DNA from 4 places in the Aureibacillus halotolerans genome. Region 2 is predicted to be linked to each of the others. Evidence: riboswitches for the same ligand, from Rfam matches in the RefSeq annotation. Region 2 holds a riboswitch; each other region holds the start of a gene.
The links. A riboswitch is a leader RNA that binds a small molecule or an ion and turns the genes downstream of it on or off. The one in region 2 is predicted to bind thiamine pyrophosphate.
Positions count from the first base shown of each region.

Region 1: it holds a riboswitch for thiamine pyrophosphate, as region 2 does, so the genes downstream of both, thiD (bifunctional hydroxymethylpyrimidine kinase/phosphomethylpyrimidine kinase) here and thiE (thiamine phosphate synthase) in region 2, are expected to answer to the same signal.
Region 3: it holds a riboswitch for thiamine pyrophosphate, as region 2 does, so the genes downstream of both, EV213_RS19545 (ECF transporter S component) here and thiE (thiamine phosphate synthase) in region 2, are expected to answer to the same signal.
Region 4: it holds a riboswitch for thiamine pyrophosphate, as region 2 does, so the genes downstream of both, EV213_RS15830 (thiamine-binding protein) here and thiE (thiamine phosphate synthase) in region 2, are expected to answer to the same signal.

Region 1 covers NZ_SNYJ01000013.1:54,656-57,779, forward strand. The annotation lists gene EV213_RS14460 (ABC transporter ATP-binding protein) at 1-469, opposite strand, end outside; gene EV213_RS14465 (GNAT family N-acetyltransferase) at 596-1,147, opposite strand; TPP riboswitch at 1,278-1,380, shown strand; gene thiD (bifunctional hydroxymethylpyrimidine kinase/phosphomethylpyrimidine kinase) at 1,464-2,276, shown strand; gene EV213_RS14475 (GNAT family N-acetyltransferase) at 2,666-3,124, shown strand, end outside.
Region 2 covers NZ_SNYJ01000003.1:246,592-249,715, reverse strand. The annotation lists gene EV213_RS05765 (M14 family metallopeptidase) at 1-9, shown strand, start outside; gene EV213_RS05760 (YqgU-like beta propeller domain-containing protein) at 89-1,111, shown strand; TPP riboswitch at 1,157-1,261, shown strand; gene thiE (thiamine phosphate synthase) at 1,340-1,975, shown strand; gene thiS (sulfur carrier protein ThiS) at 1,981-2,178, shown strand; gene EV213_RS05745 (thiazole synthase) at 2,183-2,959, shown strand.
Region 3 covers NZ_SNYJ01000027.1:23,311-26,434, forward strand. The annotation lists gene EV213_RS19540 (ABC transporter ATP-binding protein) at 1-666, opposite strand, end outside; gene EV213_RS19545 (ECF transporter S component) at 656-1,240, opposite strand; TPP riboswitch at 1,375-1,491, opposite strand; gene EV213_RS19550 (cysteine hydrolase family protein) at 1,550-2,125, opposite strand; gene EV213_RS19555 (cupin domain-containing protein) at 2,122-2,448, opposite strand; gene EV213_RS19560 (YqcI/YcgG family protein) at 2,423-3,124, opposite strand, start outside.
Region 4 covers NZ_SNYJ01000016.1:29,472-32,595, reverse strand. The annotation lists gene EV213_RS15840 (ABC transporter substrate-binding protein) at 1-562, opposite strand, end outside; gene EV213_RS15835 (ABC transporter permease) at 569-1,405, opposite strand; gene EV213_RS15830 (thiamine-binding protein) at 1,377-1,673, opposite strand; TPP riboswitch at 1,821-1,931, opposite strand; gene cls (cardiolipin synthase) at 1,976-3,124, opposite strand, start outside.

The DNA of each region.
Region 1 (3,124 bases), on a different contig from region 2:
GTTCATCAAGAATGACGAGCTCTAGTCGATGCAAAACAGAAGCGATGAACTGGATTTTCTGCTGGTTTCCCTTGGATAGTTCCTCGACCTTTTTCTTCGCATAATGGCCTATACCAAAGCGGTCTAGCCATTGATTCATTTCCTCTAGAACAGCTGCCTTACGCATGCCACGTAAACGCCCGAGATAGACAAGTTGCTGCTCAACAGTAAGCTTTGGGTAAAGCCCACGCTCTTCTGGCAAATACCCTACTCGTTCGCTCGAACGTTCATTTAATTGAATTCCGTCATACGTAATCTTTCCCGACGTCGGCTTCATAAGCCCTATGATCATTCGAAATGTTGTTGTCTTTCCTGCACCATTCGCGCCTAGAACGCCGTATATTTGACCTTTAGGTATAGTGAGGCTAAGGTGGTCTACAGCTGTATGTGACCCAAATGACTTTGTCACATCAGCAATCTCTAACGTCATTGAAAATCCTCCTTCAGTCCCCTCCACTTACATTCCTCTTTTATTATGCCACTCATTGGAGGTACAAAAAAGAGGTTTGAATTGCCAAGTTGTATCATTCTTGTTAACAAAAAAACAGCCCATGATTCACTCACAGGCTGCTTCTTTAGGTACTGGCATAATTTCTCTCACCATAAGCCAACAATTCTCCCAAATTCCCTCGTGCAGCTCATGCTGAGGGAGGTGTCGTGTTTTTTCAAATCCACATTTCGTGTAACAGGCGATCGCACGTTCATTTTTTTCTCGCGGATCAACGACAAAGCGACTTCGTGCGACATGTTGAGCCATGCGTTCAATCATAAAGGCATTAAATTCTTGTCCGATTCCTCGATTCCAATAGGATGGATCGCCAATAAATTGATCCATGCCGAACGTCGCCACTTCATCATTATAGCCATAACACGCTTGCGTTTCTTGATCAATTTCGTATACCTGACAGTAGCCGATCGGCCGATATCGATACACAATAATCAATCGTTCGACGTGGGCTTCGTTTCTAAAAAACCGGTGTTTCACCATTGACTCATCATGAGGACGGTCACGACCTTCATAAAATTCCAATAATTCTTCGTTCTGAAGCCACTTTGACATCAATGGGATATCCACTGTTTGAAGAGGTCGAACTGCTATATCATCCACAGGTTTCATCCTTTCTTTTTCTGTCAATATAGAATAATAGAATGCCGCATACACAGACGTTGTATGAATGAAGACAGTTTTTTAACTTCACAACCCCAGTTAAATACGATACGATGAGAAAAATACAATGTTGGACTGCTAGGGGAGCTCGTTGTGAGCTGAGAAAAGCACTGCTTTGACCCTTTGAACCTGATCTGGTTAACACCAGCGGAGGGAAGCTATCGGCCGATACGCATACAAATGCACCCATGCCGTCGTTTCTATTCCGGGATGGTTTTTTGTGACTCCTCAGCAGTTCGCTTTCTGGAGGATAAACATGACGATACCTATTGCATTGACGATTGCTGGCACGGACCCATCAGGAGGTGCTGGCATTCAAGCAGATTTAAAAACATTCCATGAGCTGCGTGTGTTTGGTACAAGTGCGATTACGGCAGTTGTCAGCCAAAACACTTGTGGCGTAAGATCCTTTGTCGATATTGATCCAGCACTTATAGAGGATCAGCTTCAAGCCGTCTTTGAAGATGTACCGCCAAACGCTGTCAAAACAGGCATGTTGTCCATTGTACCTGCCATTGAAATCACTGCAAAAATACTAAAACAACATGGCGTTTCCCGTTATGTCATGGATCCCGTAATGGTCGCCAAAAGTGGGCATTCTCTTCTCTCAAAGGAAGCTGTTCAAAGCTTAATTACGATGCTCTTGCCACTAACCTATGTGACAACACCAAATATCCCTGAGGCAGAGATTATGTCAAATATGCGTATTTCTTCTTTAGATGATATGAAAAAAGCTGCCCGTTACCTTGTTGATGATTGTGGAGCCTTTGCTTGCCTGTTAAAAGGGGGGCATATGTCTGATGAAAATGCAGTTGATGTACTCTACAGCGAAGGTGGGTTTGAAACGTTTTCAAGCCCACGTATTGCGACAAAGCACACGCACGGAACAGGTTGTACGCTATCGGCAGCAATCACAGCAGAATTAGCGAAAGGAAAATCGGTGCAGTCCTCTGTGGAGACTGCCAAAGCCTATATCTCAGCTGCCATTGAGGATAGCCTTCAGATTGGTCATGGAAATGGTCCAACCAATCACTGGGCGTTCAATGATCGTCTATCGAACCGTGCATAGGTATCGTCTCTTATTATAGAACAAATTACAATCGGAAGAATTTCCTTAGTCTATGATCGGTGTACGACTTTCGTCTCTGTTTTCAAGACGAATCAGCTTTCTAAGTTTGGTTCTTTCTTACCACTCTAATGGAAATAATGGTGTTTACGACCAGACCAATGATTCATTTTCAGTAAAATCACAATCTAAACATTTTGTTTTGAACACTGCTATGCTAACATAAATTAACAGCATGATGCTTGCAATCACCTGAGAACCACCCCCTTTTTAATGGCCCGTAACCTGAACAGGTTTACGGGATTTTTTATGCACTCAGGGGAACGAAGAAAGCGATCACGTTCATGAACATGATACAATTGCTAAAACATCATCATAAAGTGGGGAGCCTTATGGAAATACCGACGTTTGAGACAGAGAGATTGCTGATCCGTCCCTTAAAAGAAAGCGACGCAAACGCAATGTACCAAATTCTAAGCAACTATGACGTCACAAAGATGTATGGAATGGAACGTGTAACGACATTCGAAGAAGCTGTCCATCTTATACGCTCATTAGAGGACAGCTTTTATTATGGTTGGGGAATACGGTGGGCCATCGTCAAAAAGGCCAACGCTGTTTTTATCGGCACCGGGGGATTTCATGAATGGTCGTCCAGAAACAGCCGCGTTGAAATGGGGTATGAACTTAGCCCAGCTTTTTGGGGAGCCGGCTACGCTAAAGAAGCATTATCGGCCATGATCTCCTGGGGATTTGAGCATGGCTCATTGCTTCGTATCGGAGCAACAGTGATGCCGGAAAACAAGGCCTCGCTACGGTTGCTTAACAAGCTAAGCTTTCAACAAGAGGGC
Region 2 (3,124 bases):
ATGCTTTGAATTCAGTAAGATTTTCCGTTGTATAGAGGCGTGGAAGCTTGTAAAATAGAGAGAACATATTCAGGAGAGAAGGCGAAGGATGAGAATGATACGCTGGCTTCTGGTCCTTGTCATCATTTGCCTTGCCGGCTGTGCCTCTGGACCTGTTGTACAAGAGGCTGATGGGAGTAAATTCCAAGGAATTACAAAGCAAGTCGGGCTTAATGCTGTTCGTGGATTGGAAATTGATGAAAATGCAGAGTGGGAATTCGTACAATGGAGAAATGAACACGCGATTTATGTCATTGAACGTTCGACCACAGAAAATACTCTGCTGCAATACGATCTTTACACGGGTGATCGTCAACCGTTATTTACAACAGAAGGAGCCATCAGCTCTGTCACTTATAACCGCCTTAGTCAAAGCTTTGCCATCTATTACAGTGAAGACCCTATGAGAAGCTATTTAATGATTGCGACATTGGAAGGGGAACAGATTCGTCTTTGGGAAACGTCCGCCTACGATCTTTTTGTGGCATGGAGTCCATTTAATGCAGATCAAATGGTGGTTTCCACCTTTCAGCGCGATTGGACAGCAGACACCTTTTTGTGGTCAATAAAGGACGATACACGTGTTCCGCTACAAGTCCCTTCCCCGTTTTTGTATTGGTTGTTTTCTGATACGTTAACGTATATGGATACCACTGCTCTGCAATGGAACTTATTGTCTCTTGAGTCGTTGGCGCCCGAACCGATCTCCAAAAATGTATTGGACATTAAACAACTAGGCCCTTACACAGTCGCTTTGGAGCGAACGAATGAAGGGAAAAAGCGCTCCTTGTATAAACAAGGTTCATTTGTTTTCTCAACATCTCTCCCTTCAGGAGTCAGCCGATTGTCGCCAATGGATTTGGCCATTCAACAGGAGAGAATGTACATCGTTGAAAATGATATGCTTGTTGTGTATAGCCTTACCGACGGCTCATTGATACGACAACTTCCGATTCAAGCCTCAACAGAAAAATTGACAGTGTCTCCAAAGGCGTCATGGGCAATATTGCATTCCTATAATGAAGCATACATTGTGAGACTTGCATCAGGAGAAGCAAAGCCTTTGTATTGAATTCGTTGAGTAATATTGCTAGAATTGCAATAATAGAAACATCAATAATGTGACTAGAGGTGCCCATGTTCGGGCTGAGAAAAAGCCTAGCTTTTACTCTTAGAACCTGCTCTGGCTAATACCAGCGAAGGGAAGTCACGGACGTGAGGTCTAGATTTAATGTATGCCTCATAGCCGCTTCCCTTTTGTGTGGGAGCGGCTTTTTTATATGATAAGGGGGAAAAAGAAATGAAACTTGGTCGTGTATATGCCATTACAGGAGAACAGTTTCACCCACAGCGACCCTTAGAAGAAGTGATGAGGGATGTGCTCGAGGGAGGGGCATCTATTGTACAGCTTCGGGACAAGAAAAACGCACCCCATCTTGTGCGTGAAAAAGCATTTCAGCTTAAAGCGCTTTGTGATCTCTATCAAGTGCCGCTCATTATCAATGACTATATTGACATTGCCATAGAGGTTGACGCTGCAGGGGTCCATTTAGGTCAAGAGGATGTAGCAATTGAAAAAGCTAGGGCTGAACTTGGCCCATCGAAGCTCATTGGCATTTCCACGCACGGCATTGAGCAGGCCATGGATGCACAAAGGCGAGGGGCAGATTATATTGGAGCGGGTCCAATCTATGATACGCAGACGAAGGAAGATGTGGTTGCACCCGTTGGCCTCGGGTATATTAAAGAGCTGGTCTCAGCAGAGCTCCGTATTCCCTTTGTTGCCATCGGCGGCATTAAATTGCATAACCTACATGAAGTGATTGAAGCAGGGGCTTCTACGGTGTGTATGGTGAGTGAAATCGTTGGCAATGAACGACCAGCCCACCAGATTCAGCAAGCTATACAAGCATTTTCGTATGAGGAAAAGAGGTAGAGGGCATGACGATTGTCTTAAATGGAAAAACAACAGAGGTGACTCAAGGAACTTTGGCAGAGCTTCTTTCCACTTACAATATGACTCCAGGATTAGTTATAACAGAGGTCGATGGCGAGATTATCAGTGAAGAATCACGAAATGAAATTACACTAAAGGACAACATGAACATTGAAATTGTTCAATTTGTTGGAGGGGGGTAAAGAGATGAAACATGACTCATGGAAAATAGGTGAGCATACGCTAACGTCACGTATTTTTTTAGGAACGGGGAGGTTTCCAAATCCTTTTATTCAAAATGAAGTCATCGCTGCCTCCGGATCGGAAGTGCTGACGTTTGCTGTTCGGAGGGTGAATACAGAAGCTCCTGAGGAAGATGCCATCTTACAGCATCTTGGCGATCGTACGCTTCACTATTTACCGAACACTTCTGGCGCGACCAATGCAAATGAAGCTATCCGTATCGCACGCTTGGCACGTGCTAGTGGGCTAAGTAACTGGATTAAAGTTGAAATTAGTGTCCAGGATGAGACATTACTGCCTGACCCCATTGAGACACTGAAGGCAACGGAACAGCTCGCGTCGGAAGGCTTTACTGTTTTTCCGTACACATCGGACGATCCAGTGTTAGCAAAAAGACTTGAAGAAGCTGGAGCAGCGGCAGTCATGCCTGGTGGGTCACCGATTGGAACTGGCCTCGGTATATTGAATCCATACAATATCGAGCGTATCTGTACATCGTTGACTGTACCGGTCATTGTTGATGCAGGCATTGGCACGGCAAGTGACGCCACGAAAGCGATGGAGCTAGGAGCCCAAGCTGTATTAATAAATACAGCCATTGCGAAAGCCAAGGATCCTGTCCGGATGGCCACCGCAATGAGATATGCAGTTGAGGCAGGATTGCTTGCTAAAAAAGCGGGTCGAATTCAGGAAAGAATGTACGCGACGGAAAGCAGTCCTACTTTAGGAAAAGTACACTAAGCATGTGTTCGAAAAATGCTGTATTTAGCATGGGAAAGGCTTCAGAAAGCGAGTAAAGTAATCGTATGGAGCATTGGAAAAGGGATTAAACATATAGAAAGTTTCCTGAACCAATTCACATGAAACCACCGACAAGAAAAAGAGCGCAATCGCATCATCGCAGCA
Region 3 (3,124 bases), on a different contig from region 2:
ATCATTCAGGATCAGGGCATTTTCAATAATATGAATCCAGCTTTCAATTCGATGTTCAATGACAATCACCGTCATGTCAGTTGTATTTAATAACTGTTCCACCTGAAGCGCTATGTCCCTTGCCGCTTGGGGGTCAAGCATGGAAGTAGGCTCGTCCAAAATGAGCACTGCTGGTTGAAGCACAAGCACACAGGCAAGAGCCAGACGCTGCTTCATCCCACCAGAAAGCGAGGTAATAATCGCATGCTTCTCTGCGGTTAACCCGACCTGTGTCAGCACCTCATCAATTCGCTCCTCCATGTCTTCACGAGGGATAGACCAGTTCTCCAGACCAAACGCAAGCTCGTCGCACACCGTCAGCATGCAAAATTGGCTGTCCGGGTCTTGAAACACCGTTCCTGCGATACGGCAAATTTCTCCTTCAGCAAACGTGGAGATCTCTTGGCCATTCAAAAAAAGCGCACCTTCCATGACACCTTCGACCGCCTCTGGATAAAGACCGTTCAAACAAAACGCAAGCGAGCTTTTCCCCGATCCACTCGGCCCCATCAAAAGCACAGAAGATCCTTTTTCGATATCGAACGAAAGCTGCTTCAAAACAGGCGCTGTCTGATCACTGTATGAAAAGGACATGCATTCTGCACTATACATCCTATTATGCGGCATGATCGGTAGGTCCTTTATTCTTCGCTTTCGAGAGCGCATACCCACGCAAAGCACCCGTCTTTGCCAACGCGTCGCCAATCCATTTCCCAAGCCACCCCGCAAGCACAGCTGAGCTTACAATACGCACAATAAACATGATCACAAGCAACTGGCTTGAATAAACGGCCAAGCCAGATTGGAAATAGCCGTACACAAAGCTTGCGACACCAGACCCGATGCCGGCCAACATTAGTGCTGGCAGACGAAAGTTTTGATAACGTAGCATCGCGAGCACCGCTTCTGCCCCTGCTCCTTGAATAATGCCCGATAGCAACACCGATGGGCCTAAGCCTAAAAGCATTTCAACACCAGCGGCAATCACTTCTGCTAGAAACGCAACGCCGGGTTTTTGAATAATATAAGCGGCCACGATGGAAGCAAGAAACCAGACTCCGTAAATGATGTCATAGCCTAGCGGTCCCATGATGGCATGCAATAAATGTCCGAGATGGGAAAACGCCATATACACGACACCAAAAACGACCGCAAGCACCGACATTAGAACAACTTCCCGCAACTTTAAAGCTGAGCCCATACAAAAATCCCTCCTTGAGTTATTCCATAACCGCACAGGAGGGATTTAGATAAGCGTTCACAGAGAAAGGTAGGTCAAAATAAAAGCACTGAAGTCAAAAGACAACAGTGCATTTTAAGGCACTGTTCGTTCCAATACCTTCTCATGCACTTCCCCACGCTGGTATTATCCAGATCGGGTCCCAAGGGATCGGAATTCAAGTGAACTCGCATCTCAGCCGCTAGCCTTCAGCAGCACCCCTAGTGCTTGCTATGAAATTGTTGATGTAATCATAGAGGTTTTTCTATGATTTGTAAAGTCCGTCTGCCATTAATCATAGAATAGGCTTTCTACCTCAGCTTGTTCCCTCACCAAACTAGAGGTGGATTGAACATGAGCGAACTCCTGATGCAAATGGGCCAGAGCAAACTGATGACTTTCTTCCGCGGATAGCCATTCCCCGCGATGGTCTTGCATACGAAACGCCGCTGTAGCGTCTTCGACAACGGTGCAATTATAACCATAGTTTGCTGCCATCCGCACGGTTGTCGATACACAATGAGGCGTCGTCAATCCAGCGAACACTAAATCCTCTATATGATGCTCCCGAAGCTTGACATGCAATCCCGTCCCTATAAACGCTGAGTTCACGCTTTTTATCACATGCCATTCACCTGGCAAAGGCTCAAATGAATCTTGAAAGGCAAACCCTGACTTCGCTGGATGCAGCGGGGAGGAAATCTCTTTTGACGCATGCTGCACATGAATGATCAGTCTCTTTTTTTCACGCCAATATTGAAGCAGCTCCTTCATGCGGTGCTCTGCCATCGGATTGTTTCTTTCTCCCCACGTCGTTGCTGTAAAGCCCTTTTGCACATCAATAAACACGAGAGCCATATCCGTCATGTGGGTTCATCCTCCTTTCGTATCGAAATCACATAGGTGCAGCCTTCAGCACCGGCCACTGAACCGTGCAATGTGCCTTTTGGCAAGTAAATGCGATCGCCTTCAGAACAGTCTACCATAGTGCCATCAGCTTGAAAGTGTAAACAGCCAGAGAGAATATGCAAGATTTCGTCATTAGGGTGGGTATGTGATGGATGAGCTTGCCCTGGCTGGTCTCTCTGTACCTCAACAAAGGCTGTTTGATCCTTGGGTAACAGTTCCTCAACGACTTCCTGTAAGCTCAATAATTCCCCTTTTTCATATCGAACCTTTTTTTCCACCATGCACATTCCTCCTTTTTTGATGAAACGGGCATCGAGCGGGTTCGTCATTTTGAGCATCTCGCAAGAAATATTGACGCCACTCACGATTAGTCTGTTCGCCATACCAGCCAAGCGCCGGGTGTACAGGTACTTGATCATAAGCGATTAAACGTTGGCGTATTTTCGTTTGCAGCACCTCCCCAGCTTTGGAATGTTTATGTATGCCTTCAAATACCCAGCGTGGCTGGAAGGTTATCATAAACGCATGCGATTTCCTGCTTTTCCTCAGCTCATGTGATGGCGTGTTGCACACAACGAAAATCGGTTCACCATGAAAACTGAATTCCCAAAGGGGATCATCAGGATCTGTCGGAACATCTGATGGCCAATCCTGTTCATCTAGTGCTCGCAATTCGTTCAGTACATTCCAGAAACGCTGCTCATAAACGGCTTGTGTTTCCTGTGGTTCATCTGGAGGGAAAAATGCGACAAACGATGTATTGCGTCCAATGTGGCGGAACGACTCTACGTAGGCACGCAAAAAGGCTGCGAGAAGAGACATATCTTTTGAGTGTGTAGAAGGAATAAAACAAAAGCGTAGCAAGTCTCGTTTTAACCCTTCGACACCTAAAATACAAGGGAACGGGGCAGATTCAGAAAGCATGTCGGCTTGAAATCGGTCATACACATCTCTTTC
Region 4 (3,124 bases), on a different contig from region 2:
CTGCGTCACGACCAATCGCCTTCAAGAAATCGGTCGCACCAAGTGTAATCATTTCCACGTTGTCAGGATCAGCGCCGGCATTTTGCATCACGCCTCGAAGGGTTGCTTCTTCACTTTCGGATCCCCAACCTCCATACCGTTTGCCTTCAAAATCATTTACTGTCGTGATGTTGTCCTCGGCAAGAGACGCAAAAGAAGAGGTATTGTGTTGAATAATTGCAGCTACAGAAACTACAGGGATGTCTTTTGTACGTGCAAGCGTCACGTTTTCCTGTGTGCTTATGCCGAAATCAGCCGTTCCTGAGGCTACCATTGTGTCGGCAGTCGTTCCTTCTCCAGGCTGTTGAATAGTCACATTAATGCCAGCCTCTTCAAAAAAACCTTTTTGCTGTGCCACGTAAAGCCCAGTATGGTTCGTGTTTGGAAACCAATCGAGCATGACCGTTACGTCGGTTAAACCAGCTTTGCTTTCATCTTGTTCTTCAGGGGATGCTCCATTCGTGCAAGCAGCCAACAGAAATAGAGAACTTAAGAGCAGTGCGAAAAGCCAATGTTTGTTCATAGGAAATCACTCCTTGTTTTTTGAAATCGTTTTTTTGTCACGATGACTTGTTTTCTGCTGCACACGTTGTGATTGCCATGGCATCACGAGGCGCGAGATCCACTCTATCAGCCCGTAAATGAGGAGGCTTAACAAAACGATCACTAAAATGGCGGCAAACACACGGTCGGTTTGGAAGGATTGTGAAGACCTTGTCATAAAGACGCCGAGCCCTTTGCTCGCACCAAGCCATTCTCCAATAACAGCCCCCATTACACTGTACGTCCCCGCAATACGTAATCCTGAAAAGAACGCTGGCAATGCGGCAGGAAGTTTGACCATTTTGAATATATGCCAACGAGTTGCCCCCATTGAACGAAGCAGCTTTATCATCGCAGGATCAACCTGGCGATAGCCATCAGCCAAGCTAATTGTCATCGGGAAAAAGCAAACGAGCGCGACAACAATGATTTTTGGCGTCAGCCCATAGCCAAACCAAATCATAAACAATGGGGCCACCGCAATAATAGGGATGGTCTGTGATATCACAAGTGGAGGATACAAGGTTTGCCTAAGCCAAAATGCCAGGTCTGTTAACGTGGCAATTAAAACAGCTACAACGATTGCGATGCCAAGACCAATCAAGGTTTCTGTCACCGTAGGACCTATATGTGTGAGAAGAAGTGGCCATGATAGAAAGAACGTTTGGATGACAACGCTCGGTGGTGGGAGAATCCAATGCTCAATCCCTGTCAGCCAGACACCGACCTCCCAACACAGAAGGAGCATAAGGATAAAACAAGTAGGCAGAAGGACACCACGAGTAAAAGCACGGTTAATCTCTATATTTCCCGATTTTCTCATCAATGGTGACGCCTCCATCAGGGCGATAATGAATCTTGACATGGGTCATTACTTCTGACGCCCCTGCTGCGATACACGCATCCTGCGCTTTTTTAACGATCTCCAATAGCTCGTTCAAATCGCCCTCCATGACTGTTTCCATTGGACCTACTTCATAGGAAACGCCTGAATTGGCAACCACTTCAATGGCACGATCGACGACCTCATAGCTCTTGAGGTCTCCACTTACCTTTGGTAGCACTTGGAAGCCAAGATTAACGTTTGACATACAACTTCATCCTCTCTTTTAGGTCGTTTATTTTTGCCTCTTGAATGTGAGCGCTCCGATGACCAGGCGTGCGTGAATGTGTCAGAGCATAAAAAAACATCGCCAACAAGGGCGATGTTCACAAAGAAAATGCATAAACAGTCGGAATAACCGACGTTCTGCTGACATCCCTTCGCTGGCATTATCCAGAGCAGGTTTCGTGGGTCGGTGCACTGGCGCACCCTCTCAGCCATTGGTTAGGCTCCCCGCAGCGTATTCAAGTGGTATAACTATAGCATTCCAATGCTTTTTCTGTCTACTCATCACAACACAGGCGAGAAAAGACGGGAAAAGGCTTCCTTCAGTTTAATGCCCAGTCCGCGCTTTTGGCGTTCAGCAATAGAAAGTTGATGGCAATCCTCTAAATCCTTCTGATAATCCTGGACGAGCTTGTGGACAGCGCTAGAACGGAACAAAAAGACGTTTACTTCAAAATTCAAGTTGAAGCTACGTAAATCAACATTTGCCGTACCTATAGATGCGATTAGCCCATCAATGAGAATCACTTTTCCATGCAAAAACCCTTTTTTATAAGTGTAGATGGAGACCCCTTTTGAGAGGAGTTCATCAAAATAGGATTGTGTCCCGTAGCGAGTAAAAAAGCCATCATTCTCTTCTGGAACAATGAGGCGAACGTCAAGTCCCTTGGCTGCTGCGGTGCCAAGCGCCGTGCGCATAGCTTTGTTTGGAATAAAATAAGGGGTTGCAATCCAAACCGATTGCTTTGCACTCGTGACCATTGAAAAATAAATATCCGCCATCGTTCCTTGCTCTGAATCTGGTCCACTGGAGACGACATGCATGGCACCATCGACTTGAGTGGACGGAGCTTTTGTGCTGGAGTAGGTTTCAATGGCAAGCTTTTCACCACCACTTACATAATGCCAATCCATTAAAAAAATGGTATGAAGGCGCTGCAATGCCTCTCCAGTAATCATTAAATGAGTATCTCGCCAAAAACCAAACTTTTTAGAGCGCCCTAAGTACTCATCGCCAATGTTCAGTCCGCCAACAAAACCGACGTGACCATCTACAATAACAATCTTACGGTGATTTCTAAAATTGAGCTTTTGTGTGTTTAGCGCCTCTCTTAACGGAAGGAAGGGGTAGATGTCTACACCAGCATCTTTCATACGTTTAATTGCTTTTCGCTTTAGCCACAAACTTCCAATGCCATCATAAATGACACGGACCTCAAGTCCTGCTTTTGCTTTTTCACATAACACATCAATAATATCTGTACCAATATGATCTGAACGGAAAATATAATATTCAAGGTGGATAAAACGCTCTGCTTTTTTCAATGAGGATAGAAGTTTAGGAAACTTTTCCTGTCCGTTGGTTAAAACCGTAGCCGAAGAGAAAAAGCTAATCTCACTTTTGGTTGTGTGATGGATAAAATCAGACAACGC